One region of the Rhizobium sp. BT04 genome, then DNA from elsewhere that is predicted to be linked to it. Evidence: riboswitches for the same ligand, from Rfam matches in the RefSeq annotation. Region 1 holds a riboswitch; each other region holds the start of a gene.

Region 1 (4,164 bases):
CGATTGCAGTGGCGTCAGGCCGAAGCCGAGCTGCAGCATCAGCGGCATTAGGAAGGGCAGGGCGCCGAGCCCCATACGGAAGTTCGAAGCGCCAAGGATCGCCGCCCGGAACAGGGGATAGCGGAACATTTTCGGATCGAGAAGCGGATAGGGCGCGCGGCCGGCATGCAGGAGATAGAGGAGGCCGGCAAGGACGCCGATCGCCACAGTGATGTAGCCGTAGACGACGGGCACGGCCGGCAGGCTGATGACCGACAGGCCGAAGACGAAGCCGGAAAAGCCGAAGCCGCAGAGGAAGAAGCCGGGAAAATCCATCGGCCGCGGACTGCGCGGCTCGACCGCCGGCAGGAAGCGCGTGACGAGGATGATGCCGAGCACGCCGATCGGGACGTTGATCCAGAAGATCCAGTGCCAGGTGAGATAGGTGGTGAGGAAGCCGCCGATCGGCGGCCCCATGATCGGGCCGATCAGTGCCGGAATGGTGAGCCAGGCCATGGCATCGACGAGTTCGTGGCGCGGCGTTCCCCGGACCAAAAGCAGGCGGCTGACCGGCGTCATCATCGAGCCGTCGGCGCCCTGGATCAGCCGTGAGACGACGAAGGCCGCGATCGAATGGGAAAAGGCGCAGGCAATCGAGCCGATCATGAAGACGAAGATCGCCAGGCGGAAGACATTGCGTGCGCCGAAACGATCGGACATCCAGCCGCTGATCGGAATGAAGATCGCCAGCGCCACGAGATAGCTAGTGACGGCCAGCTTCAGCGCGATCGGCGAGGTGCCGATATCGGCTGCGATCGCCGGCAGGCTGGTGGCGATCACGGTCGAATCCATCTGTTCCATGAACAGGGCGACCGCGAGGATCATGGGCGTCAGGCGGGGCACGGCAACCGGGATGCTGCGAGGGACTATATCGTCCATACGCCTTCGGTGGCGATAGGGCCATAGAAACTATCGATGAAGGGGTTTGCCGAGCCGCTTCAAACCGACGCGGGGCGGGCGGTGCGTTGGAGACAGACGCTTCAAGGGCAAGCAACAAAACCAGGCAGCCGCACGGTCATCTTAGCCGGGTGCACCAACGCCCAAGAGAGCCTCATCCTGAGGTGCGCAGGCCAAAGGCCGGAGCCTCGAAGGGCGAGGCGGGTGCACCGGCGTGGACGCGAAATAGTGAACGACGAAAGAAGCGGCGCTGCGGCGTGTCCTTCGAGGCCCCTACGGGGCACCTCAGGATGAGGAATCGCGGCGGATGCCGCGCCGTCCTCTCGACCGCGTGCCGGCGCCGCCTGCTCGCGGCTTGCCGCCACCGCACTTTCCTGAAATACATGCGCTGTCAGGTGCCCGCCGATGAGGCGGGAGAATCGGGAATCCGGTGCAAGACCGGAACGTGCCCAACGCTGTAAGGCCGACGCTTGCCGCATCACTACGCCACTGGCTTTTGCCGGGAAGGCTGCGGCAGACGGATGACGCCAAGTCAGAAGACCGGCCTGGCAAGATAGACCCAACCCGCGCGGACGGCGGGCGGTTGCGTTGTTGGGGATTTGACGATGCGACCCTTTGATGAGGATGCCCTTTTGGCGGCGTCCGGTTTTTCGCTGGCCGAACGCGAGGCCGTTTATCACGCGATCATGACGCGGCGTGACGTGCGCAGTCAGTTCCTGCCCGATCCCTTGCCCGACCATGTCGTGGAGCGGCTGCTGACGGCTGCTCATCATGCGCCCTCTGTCGGCTTCATGCAGCCGTGGAATTTCATTCTGGTGAAAAGTCCAACCGTGCGAGCGCGCATCCAGGATGCTTTTTCGAAGGCCAACGAGGAAGCGGCTTTGATGTTTGAGGGCGAGCGGCGGCAGGTCTACCGTTCCCTCAAGCTCGAAGGCATCGTCGAGGCGCCGCTCGGCATATGCGTAACCTGCGATCCCACCCGCAGCGGCAGCGTGGTGCTGGGGCGCACGCACAATCCCAGGATGGATAGCTATTCCACAGTCTGCGCCATACAGAATCTCTGGCTTGCGGCCCGCGCCGAAGGGATCGGTATCGGCTGGGTCAGTATCTTTCGCGAGGGTGACCTGAAGAGCATTCTCGGCATACCCGAGCATGTCGAGGTAGTCGCCTGGCTCTGCGCCGGTTTCGTCGACAAGCTCTACGACGAGCCGGAACTCTCCGTCAAAGGCTGGCGGCAGCGGCTGCCGCTCGAGGAGCTCGTGTTTCACGACGGTTGGGGACGGCGGGAGCGCTGAACAGCGTCGCCTCAAACCCGGCTCCGCCAATCACTGCTGTTGCGGCTGCGGGCCCGGCGATGCCGGATTGGCGAGGTCGATCGAGCCCTGATCTCCGGCGAGGAATTGCGGGCCGACCTGGCGGACCTTGTTCTGCGTGGGGTCATAGGGACGATCGGGAACGGATGGCTGCGGCGCGGCAGCGGCAGCATCCTTCGCCGGCGGATTGGTACGGATTGATGTGATCGAGCCCTGTTGCGGCGGTTCGCTCAAGGCTTGCTTGCCGCGCATCTCGTCGTAATAGGCGGTGAGATTGCAGGCGCAGGAGGACTTTTCGCCGGGCGTGCGGTTCTTGTAGGCAAAGGCGTTCTTCATGGCGCTGTAGGGCGTGCCGGTTGCGACCGAGATCATGTTCGAGGCTTCGGTGCTCGTCACGTCACGATAAAACAGTTCCGTCTCGATCCCCGGGCACATCTTGGCGCAAGTCTCAGCGTCGCGGCCGAAATCGACCGAAGTGGCGTTCGAGCTGATCGGGAAGAAGCCGCCGTCGCAGCTGCGCACGCACATGGTGCTGACCGGCGAGAGCATCTCGGCTCGCGGCAGGCCGTAACGCGGATCGACCTCTTCACCGCCGCCGAGCGGAATGAAGGTATCGGTGCGCATCGCCTGCTCCTCGACACTCGGGGCGGGGTCGGCGGCGCTGCGGTCGGCCGGGGGATAGAAGTTTTCGCTGTTGCAGCCATTGCTGTCGAGAGCGGCAATCAGTTCGCGGCGCTCGCCATCATCGCCGTTCTGGCCGGCCAGCTCGTTGCGGCGGTCCTGGAGATAACCGATATTGTCGATCATGCGGGCTTCGGCCTGCGACAGCTCGGCGCAATAATCGTCATTCTCGCCGCCGATCACGACCATGCTGCCCGAGGTGCAACCATTGCTGCGCAGCTCGGAGCGGACCTTGCGCAGCTCGAGGTTCTGCTCGGCCATGGCGCTGGCATATTGGCGCGCTTCCCGGCCGTTGCTATTGCCGATCGTTCGCGGCAGGTCGGCGAGGCGGCCGCGCAGGTCCTCGCAGACAGCACTCGTCTGCGCGGCGGCAGGCGTCGCGAAGGCAAGGAGGAGGGCAAGAGACAGGTTTCGGCGTTTCACGGCTCGTCCCGGAATGAACAAACGGTAGATGATCGAATGCGGCCTCGATCGCCGCACGTTGTCTCTTAACGTGTTTCTCTTAATAAGCTTGGAGAAAATCCTAGCGCATTTTCGTGATCTTATCCAGCAGACGCGGGCAATCTTCCGTAAGGGGAGGTCGGGACAGCTTCCCGCTAGATCTGCCTGGAGCGCGCCATTTCGGCGCGCATCCAGCTTGAGTCTCCCCATGTAGAGAGCCAGATCATCAGATCGGTGAGCGCGGCGACGATGGGCAGAAGCAGCGCATAGCTGACGCCGTGCCGTGTCTGATTTTTCTCGGCTTCGCTAAGGTGAGCCAATTCCTCTTCCTGAATCGAGGCAATAAGGCCATGCAACTGTGGATCGCGGGTGTCCAGGGATGCCAATTGATCTTCCAGATGACGGTGAACCGTGCTTTCAACCGCCTCGGTACAGATCCAGACCATGTTGCGCCCACCGAGGGCTGTCAGGAAACCGAGCAGATACCCTCCGAGGCTCCAGAATGCCATGACGCGGCATGGCTTGGCATGCCTTGAAGGCATTGCGTCGCGAAACAGGCGGCAATGCTCGATTTCGTCGTTCCGCATGTCACAAAGCGCCGGCACGATGTCAGGAAACAGCCGGCGGGCCATCCAGATCTGTGCCCTGTAGATACGAATTGCGCCGAACTCGCCGGCATGATTGACCTTGAGAATACGACGAACGGTTACTGCGCGCTTACCGGCACTGCTTGACGGATTGTCCATGATCCACGTTGCCCCACAGTTCCCTGTCGGCAATAGGCACTGTTGCC
Region 2 (4,164 bases), on a different replicon from region 1:
AATACGACGCGATCATCTCATCCATGTCGATGAGCCTTGAGCGGCGTCAGAAGGTTGCCTTCACTGAAAAATACTACAACAGCCCGTCGGTGTTCATCGCCCGGAAGGATTCGTCGATCAGTGACGTCAGCCCCGCCGCCCTCAGCGGCAAAGTTCTTGGAGTGACGTCGTCGACAGCGCAGGAATCCTATGCCAACCATCTTTATCCGGAAATGAAGAAGACGATTTTTCGGTCTTCGCCCGAATTGTACAAGGGGCTGGCGGATGGGAGCGTCGACATTATCCTCGAGGATAAACTCGCCATCTACGACTGGATTGCCAACACCAAGGCGGGAAGCTGCTGCGAGTTCAAAGGGCCGGATCTGGTCGATATCACCTATTTTGGTGAAGGTGCCGGGATCGCGCTGCGCCTCGATGACAAGGAGCGTCTGACGCGCCTGAACGAAGCGTTGAAGACCATCAAGGCCGACGGGACCTATGACATGATCAACGCAAAATATTTCCCGTTCAGCATCCAGTAGTTCGTCAATCAAATTGTCATGTGACAAAGCGGAATGGCCGGTTTTCCACCGGCCATCCCTGTCAGGTAAAGTCCTTGGTCGCAATCGTTACGCGGCCTTCGCGACCTCTCCATGAGGATCGAGGACATATTTCGTCGCCGCGCCATGGTCGAAGCTTTCATATCCAGCGGCGGCATCGTCGAGCGGGATGACCTTGGCGTTGACGATGTCGGCAATCGGCAGTCGGTCGTGGAGGATCGCCTGCATGAGCTGACGATTGTATTTGAGCACCGGAGTCTGGCCGGTGTGGAAGGACTGCGCCTTGGCCCATCCGAGGCCGAAGCGGAGCGACAGATTGCCGTGTTTGGCGGCATTGTCGACAGCGCCCGGATCCTCGGTGACGTAGAGGCCGGGAATACCGATCGAACCTGCGGCGCGGGTAATCTCCATCATCTGATTGAGCACGATCGCCGGCTGCTCGCCGCCGGAGTGGCCGCGGGCCTCGAAGCCGACCGCATCGATGGCGCTGTCCACCTCGTTGGTGCCGACGACCTCAGCGATCATGTCGCCAAGACGGTCGCTCTTCGACAGGTCGATCGGTTCGAAGCCGACCTTGGCGGCATGCGCCAGACGGTCCTTGTTGAAATCACCGATCATCACGACCGCAGCGCCGAGAATGCGGGCCGAAGCCGCAGCCGCAAGACCGACAGGGCCGGCGCCGGCGACATAGACGGTCGAGCCGACGCCAACGCCGGCACGCACCGCGCCATGGAAGCCGGTGGGCAGAATGTCGGAGAGCATGGTGAGATCGCGGATCTTTGCCATCGCCTTGTCGCGATCCGGGATTTTCAGCAGGTTGAAATCGGCATAGGGAATGGTGACGTAACGCGCCTGTCCGCCGATCCAGCCGCCCATGTCGACATAGCCGTAAGCGCCGCCGGCGCGGGCCGGGTTTACCGTCAGGCAGACGCCGGTATCCTGTGACTTGCAGCAGCGGCAACGGCCGCAGGCGACATTGAACGGCACCGAGACGATATCGCCGATGTCGAGCATCTCGACGTCGACGCCTTTCTCGATGATCTCGCCGGTGATTTCATGACCGAGGACCAGGCCCGGCATCGCCGTCGTGCGACCGCGGACCATGTGCTGGTCGGAGCCGCAAATGTTGGTCGAGATCACCTTCAGGATCACGCCGTGCTCGATGCGGCGGCCATCGGGCGCTTCCAGCTTCGGGTCGTCGATGTCGCGCACTTCGACCTTGCCCGGCCGGAGATAAACGACGCCTCTATTCTTGCTCATGGATTCCTCCCACGTGTTTGAATGCCTCGATCTGCAACCGATGCAGCCGATGGCAACATTCCCTCCGGCCTGCCTCCTCTGCAGCCCGGTGTCGACAGCGCCGGATACCGCCGCATCGGGCGATATTCGGATTTTGCAAAAGGGACAGATTGGTGGAGGAGAAGAGTGAACGCCACGGTCTGGCCTGTCGTTCGTGATCGCCCGCCGCAATCCGTCGATTTGCCGCGCAAGAGCTGGTGTCCGGCTCCAGAAACTCCTTTCGATCCATCGCGAGATCTTTCCGGATCTTTCCGGCGATTTCCGTGAGGATTTCAGTTCTTCTACCGCTGCGGGCAGCGCCGGCGTCAGGCCGGCTTCCCGATGGGCCATTTCGCCAGTTTGCGAGATAGCGCCTTGAACACCACAAACAAACCATGCCTGACGGAAAACAGCGATCAAAAAAACGACATGGGTGCAACTCAAAGACGACAGTCGGTGAAGTCGCAGGAGCGCGCTGCGCAGGGTCAATAATTGATCCCGCGAATACGGCGGTTTTCCGGACCGTCCGGGAAGATTTGATTGCCGTCTGGCGGGAGATGGCCGGCTTAGGCGCGATGCGTTCGCCGGCCGCGGTTGGCGTCGATCGCTGTGTGCCAGAACACGGCGCCGAGGATGATCGCGCCGCCGAAATAGGTGGCGACGGGCGGTTGCTCGGAAAACAGCAGCCAGACCCAGAAGGGTGTCAGCACGATTTCCATCGTGCCGATCAGCGCGGCTTCCGCCGGCGGCATCCGCTTTGCCCCGGCAAGGAAAAGCACCAGCGCCAGGGAGAAATTGGTGGCGCCGAAGGCGGCCAGGACGATCCAGTTGTGCAGGTCGAGCGAGCCGACCGAACCGAACGGCGCGAAGATGATGAGGGTCAGGAAGGCGCTGACGACGGTCGGCGGCAGGCTCGGCACGCCGGGGCTGATGCGCGGGATGATGATGACGAGCGCGAAGGACGCGGTCATGCCGAGCGCCAGCAGGTCGCCCCAGCCGGTACCGCCGCCGATCGACGAGGCGACGATGACGGCGACGCCGAGGAGCGAGATGCCGCCGGCAATCATGGTCCGCCGGGCCACCCTCTCCTTGAGGATCAGCCAGCCGAACAGCGCCGCGATGAACGGAGTCGTCGCATAGATCATCGTCACATTGGCAACGGTGGTCATGTAAAGCGACCCGATGAAACATCCCTGACTGAAGGTCTGGCAGGCGATCATCGCCAGACCGCTCGGATGGAAGACGGAACGCCATTGCCGCCGCGAGATGCCCCCTTCGAGGAAAAGGCAGGGGATCAGCAGAAACAGGCCACCGAACAATGACCGCCAGGCGATCGCCGTCCATACGTCGGTTGTGAGCAGCCGCGAATAGACGCCGCTCGCACTCCAGGCAAGCGTCGCGGCAACAATGAGAAGCACACCCTTCTCGTGCTCGCTGCCGGCGAGGCGCGTGGTCGGATTTTCAATGGTCACGCAGATGGTCTCAAAGAAGGAAGTCGAACGCGGGTCTTTTGTGCGCCAGGAATTGACATCAGACAAACGAATAGTAGAGATAGCTGTTATCGATTTTTTCTATGGCTGCCCATGCATGAACCTATTGAAAGCGAGCTCCTGAGGACCTTCCTTGTCGTGGCCGAGACGTCGAATTTCTCGACGGCTGCCCAGCGCATCGGGCGGACGCAATCGGCGGTTAGCAGCCAGATCAAGAAGCTCGAGGAGACGATCGGCGAAACGCTGTTCGAGCGCGGTGCCCGCGGTGTACTGCTGACGCGCCAGGGCATACAGCTCGTGCCTTATGCCCGCCGGATCATCGACCTGCTGAGCGAGGCCGCCGCGACGATCCGCAGCAAACCGCTGGATGGGCCGGTGCGCATCGGCATTCCCGAGGAATACAGCCAGACGGTGCTGCCGGCAGCCCTTGCGGCTTTCGCCGTGCGCCACCCGGCCGTCGAGGTCACCGTATCCTGCGACTATACCGTCCGTAACCTCGCCGCCCTTGAGCGGGACGAACTCGATCTCGCCGTCGTTTTCGACTGGAGCGACCAGACGAAAGGCGAGGTCCTCTGCGTTGACCCCACAGTCTGGGTTACTTCAATGGTTCATCGGCTGCACGACATTGATCCCCTGCCGATTGCGACCTATCGCAATTCCGCATGGTCGCGCGATTATGCGCTCCGATCGCTTGAGCAGATCGGCCGCAATTACCGGATCGCCTTCATCGCCGATACCGGCTCGGGGCTGAAGAATGCCGTCACCGCGGGCCTTGCCGTTACCACGCTGTGCCGCAGCAACATTCCGCCCGGCTGCCGCGAGCTCACCGCCGAAGACGGTTTTCCGCCGGTCGATTC
Region 3 (4,164 bases), 1.2 Mb from region 1:
GAGCTTATGCCGGACGACGAGGCCGGTTTCTGGGAAAAGAACGGCTACCACATCTACGGCGATCCGTGGCGCGAGCAGCGCTATTCCGACGATTGAGCCTCCGGCCGCAGCAAGCGGCGAAGCGCATAAAAACCAACGCCGAACAATGCGGCAAGCCCCGTCAACGATGCCATACTGGCTGGATGAAGCGGTACCTTGCTCCAGTGCGGCTTGACAACATCGGCGGTGTTGAAGGCCTCGCCGCTGAACCGGCAGGTGACGAGCGCAAGGCCGCGCCGCACCATGTCGGCGTCGACCGCGGAAATGATTTCACCCGCCGCAGCGCTCTCCCGCGGCATCTCACGCATCGAAAACAAGACGGCCTTGGTCGCTGCGAGATAGGCATGGGCGCATTGGTTGAACGGGCTTTCCTCGTCCGTCACGCTACCCGGCATCCGGCCCCATAGACAATAGGAATACTGGATTTCGGCATAGTTCAGCACGCGGCGGAACCGCTCGTTGGTATCGACCGCTTGCGACGCAAGGTCAATGATCCCACTGCGATAGTCTGAAATCACCGCCATCTCGCCATGGGAAATCTCGGGGATATCCAGCCCGGCATGGCTGCCGCCGCCGCTGCGGCTATGGGCAAAGGCGTTTCCGGCAACCACGCAAGAAAAGGCGACGCCGACAAACGCCGTCGACAGGAGCGGTATGGTTCGGCTGCTTTTCATGTTTGCCCGAAAAGTTCAGGGCGCCGGTATGCGGCGCCCCTCGATGCATTCAGTGAAACGCCGTTGCCGGCCGACCTCGTTGCGGCCCGCCTTTCACGGCAAGCTGCTTTTCCGCCAGCACTCCGAAGGCGAGGCCCAAGGTTGCCCAGAGGATCACGTGCATGCCGAGCGAGGTCGTGCGGAACCGCCAGAGCACCATCGCCGAGAAATTCTCCGGCACCTCGTTGATCGGCGGCAGCAGATAGAGCACGAGGCCGATGAAGACGAGATAGGCGATGCCGGCGATGATCGCACCGTTCCAGAGACCGAAACGTTCGGCAAGACGGCGCGACAGCGCCACTGTGGCAACCAGCGCGGCAAGCGAAACGACGATCATCAGGAAGAACATTTCGGTCCTGACGCCGATCGTGTCGGGATTGCCGACCGCCGGCGGATTGGCCGGATACTTGATCCCGGGAACAAGAACGATCGCCACGAAGGCGGCAAGGGCGATGACCGCCGAAGTGCCGCGCGCCGAAAGGCTGCTGAAGCGCCCGTGCACGAAAGCGAAGGCAAGCGCAAAAAGCCCGCCGACGGCGACGCTGTAGGCCATGACGCCGGTAAAAAGGCCGAGACCGGCCTGCGTGGCGCGACTGACGATTTCAGGTTCAGCAGCTTCGCCGGCCGCCTGCGCAGTCGCCGCCTCGAAGGCGATGGCCGCATCGACCAGCGGCTCGCCGAAGGTATGGGCGAAGGCAAAAACGAGAATACCGGCAATCAGGCCCGCGAGCATGCCGCGAAGCAGAAGGTTTCCAACCATGTCAGGAACTCCCCTAAAGCATGTCGCGCAAAACTGTGTGAGCGGTTTCGCGAGAACGACATGCGCAAAACAAGACCTAAGGCGCGAGAAGCGAATCTGAAAGATCGCGACGCGCTTTAGTGGCAGGGAAAGCCGAGGAGATGACGACCGTCATGCACGAATTCGTGCACATACATGCCATTGAACAGCGCCATTGCGCCTTCCTCGGTACCGACGAAATAGAGGACGATGAGCATCAGCAGGCCGCCGAAGATCGCCCAGGGCAGGATCTCTCCTAAGGGGATCGGCGCCGGTACTGCTGCGGGCGCGAAAGTGGTGTCAGACATGTATTCCTCCGGGAATGACGCGTTCAGTCGAAAGAGTGCTTACGCAGGTGGGTCTGACTTCCAACGCGAAGAGCTTTCGACACGCTGGTCACAGTGGCGCGACCGTGCCGGATTTCCACCGGCTTCCAAACCCGCAACAGCACGGTTATATCTGCACGCCGAAGAGACTGTCAACGAAACTTCACAAGCCGGCAAAGACGCTGGAGCCGCATTCCGGGAGATCAGAACGATGGTGAATACGCGCCTCACCTGGATCTGCCACGGCGCGACGATGGCAAGCCGCAAAGCCCTGTTCCCGCTCGACGAACCGCTGGAAGACAAGGCGGAGGAAGAAGCGGCCAGCATGGCTGCCCCTCCCCGCGCCGACCGTATCGCCACGAGCCCCGCCTTACGCGCGCGCCAGACCGCGGAAGCGCTTCGCCTTGACGCCCGGATAGATCAGGCGCTTCGCGACTGCGACCATGGCCGCTGGGCCGGCAGGTCGATCACCACGGTCGAGGCAGACGAGCCGGCAAACCTCCTGGCCTGGATGAGCGATCCGGAAGCTGCCCCGCATGGCGGCGAGAGCCTTGTTGATCTGCGCAGGCGGGTCGCCAGCTGGATGGACAATGAATCCAGCCTCGGCGGCCATGTGATCGCCGTCAGCCACGCGGCCGTCATTCGGGCAGCGGTGGCGCATGTGCTTCAGGCGCCACTCCCTTCCTTCTGGCTGAGCGACGTCGAGCCACTCGCCGTCATTCACATGACCACTGATGGACGGCGCTGGTCTCTACGCTTTCCGCATTAGAGCCCGAGGCCGCTGTAACACCTTGAATCGCTGCATAAACTTATCCAGCCTTACACAAGCAAATCGCGTCATCTCTATTGAACCCGGTTTGGCGGGGACTACTTCCTTATCCCAAGGAGATGGAAGAATGACATATGATTGGAGTGGGGAGCGCACGCGACGCTTGCGTTTGATGCGTTTTGCCACAGTCACAGTTCTGGTCGGTCTCATCGTCAGCGTCCCGCTGCTGATCGTCACCGCCTGAAGCACGAAAGGGCGAGCGGTGCCATGGCACGCTCGCCTTCGTTCTTTTCACACGCCAGTCTGCAATCACGACGAAGACCGCGCTCAGCGTTTCTCGGTCTCGCAAAAGCACCCCTCTGGTCCCTTGACGGTACAGCAACAGGCTGCCGCCTCCGATAATTCGCCTTCTGGTTTCAACGAACATTTCAGACTTTTGTGCTACTTCCGCGAAGGTTGGAGATGGAGAAGGCGTGGTGCCGGTATTTTTCCAGAGCAGGGCCGGAAGGCAATGTGTGTCGATCGTCGGGTTCGGGATCACTCTCTGGCTCCTCGGCACGCTGCTGCAGCTTGACGACAGCCTTGCCTTCTTCATGACCGGTTTCGGCGAATACGGCGCCGACAAGCTCGTTCTGGCGCTGGGCATCGCCGGTGCCATGAGCTTCATCTATTCGGTGCTGCGCATCGCCGACCTGCGCAAGGAAACGGAACAGCGCGCCGCCGCTCAGGCAAAGGCCGATTGGACCGCAACCCACGACCACCTGACCAAACTGCCGAACCGCTACGCCTTCGAGCGCAAGATTCTTTCCCGGCCGATCAAGACCGACGAGGCCGAGATCGAGGAGTGGGGCCGCAACGTCACCCTCTTCTCCGTCGACCTCGACGGCTTCAAGAAAGTTAACGATCTCGTCGGCCACAAGGGCGGCGACGTCCTGTTGATCGAGGTTGCCAGACGCATCTGCGCGCTCGGCAATGCCGACTGCGTCTATCGCTTCGGCGGTGACGAATTCGTCATCGTCGCGTTCGCCCTGACGGCGCAACGCGAGGAGCGTTTTGCCAAGCTTTTGATCCAGGCCATTACCCGGCCGATCCATATCGATGGCTTTGCCGTCGAAGTCGGCGCCAGCGTCGGCTACGACCGCTGGGTCGAGGGAGCCGAACCCCTTGAAGATGCCGCCCATCGTGCCGACCTTGCCATGTACGAGGCGAAATCACGCGGACCCAACCATTATTTCGTCTTCGAACCGTCGATGCAGGACAAGGTAACGGAACGCGCCGCGCTGGAAACCAGGCTGCGTGCTGCAATTTCCACCAAGGCGATCAAACCCTTCTATCAGCCGCTGATCGACCTGAAGTCCGGCCAGCTCTGTGGCTTCGAGGCCTTGGCGCGCTGGATCGGCGATGATGGTGTCAACATCCCGCCGCCTGTCTTCATTGATATCGCCGAGGAGACGGGCATGATCACCGCATTGTTCGAGGATCTTCTCGCCCAGGCCTGCAGCGACGCACTCACCTGGCCGGAGCATGTGACCTTGTCCT

Evidence for each region. A riboswitch is a leader RNA that binds a small molecule or an ion and turns the genes downstream of it on or off. The one in region 1 is predicted to bind cobalamin.
Region 2: it holds a riboswitch for cobalamin, as region 1 does, so the genes downstream of both, fdhA (formaldehyde dehydrogenase, glutathione-independent) here and bluB (5,6-dimethylbenzimidazole synthase) in region 1, are expected to answer to the same signal.
Region 3: it holds a riboswitch for cobalamin, as region 1 does, so the genes downstream of both, QMO82_RS18865 (CbtB domain-containing protein) here and bluB (5,6-dimethylbenzimidazole synthase) in region 1, are expected to answer to the same signal.

The regions. Positions count from the first base shown of each region.
Region 1 is NZ_CP125652.1:909,746-913,909, reverse strand. It holds gene QMO82_RS13025 (MFS transporter) at 1-864, opposite strand, end outside; cobalamin riboswitch at 1,313-1,500, shown strand; gene bluB (5,6-dimethylbenzimidazole synthase) at 1,542-2,231, shown strand; gene QMO82_RS13015 (DUF2865 domain-containing protein) at 2,262-3,353, opposite strand; gene QMO82_RS13010 (demethoxyubiquinone hydroxylase family protein) at 3,527-4,117, opposite strand.
Region 2 is NZ_CP125647.1:162,820-166,983, reverse strand. It holds gene QMO82_RS00850 (transporter substrate-binding domain-containing protein) at 1-521, shown strand, start outside; gene fdhA (formaldehyde dehydrogenase, glutathione-independent) at 609-1,799, opposite strand; cobalamin riboswitch at 2,012-2,210, opposite strand; gene QMO82_RS00840 (DMT family transporter) at 2,384-3,289, opposite strand; gene QMO82_RS00835 (LysR substrate-binding domain-containing protein) at 3,401-4,164, shown strand, end outside.
Region 3 is NZ_CP125652.1:2,106,895-2,111,058, forward strand. It holds gene QMO82_RS18850 (sulfite oxidase-like oxidoreductase) at 1-96, shown strand, start outside; gene QMO82_RS18855 (hypothetical protein) at 81-713, opposite strand; gene QMO82_RS18860 (CbtA family protein) at 763-1,512, opposite strand; gene QMO82_RS18865 (CbtB domain-containing protein) at 1,629-1,838, opposite strand; cobalamin riboswitch at 1,867-1,988, opposite strand; gene QMO82_RS18870 (histidine phosphatase family protein) at 2,071-2,625, shown strand; gene QMO82_RS18875 (bifunctional diguanylate cyclase/phosphodiesterase) at 3,102-4,164, shown strand, end outside.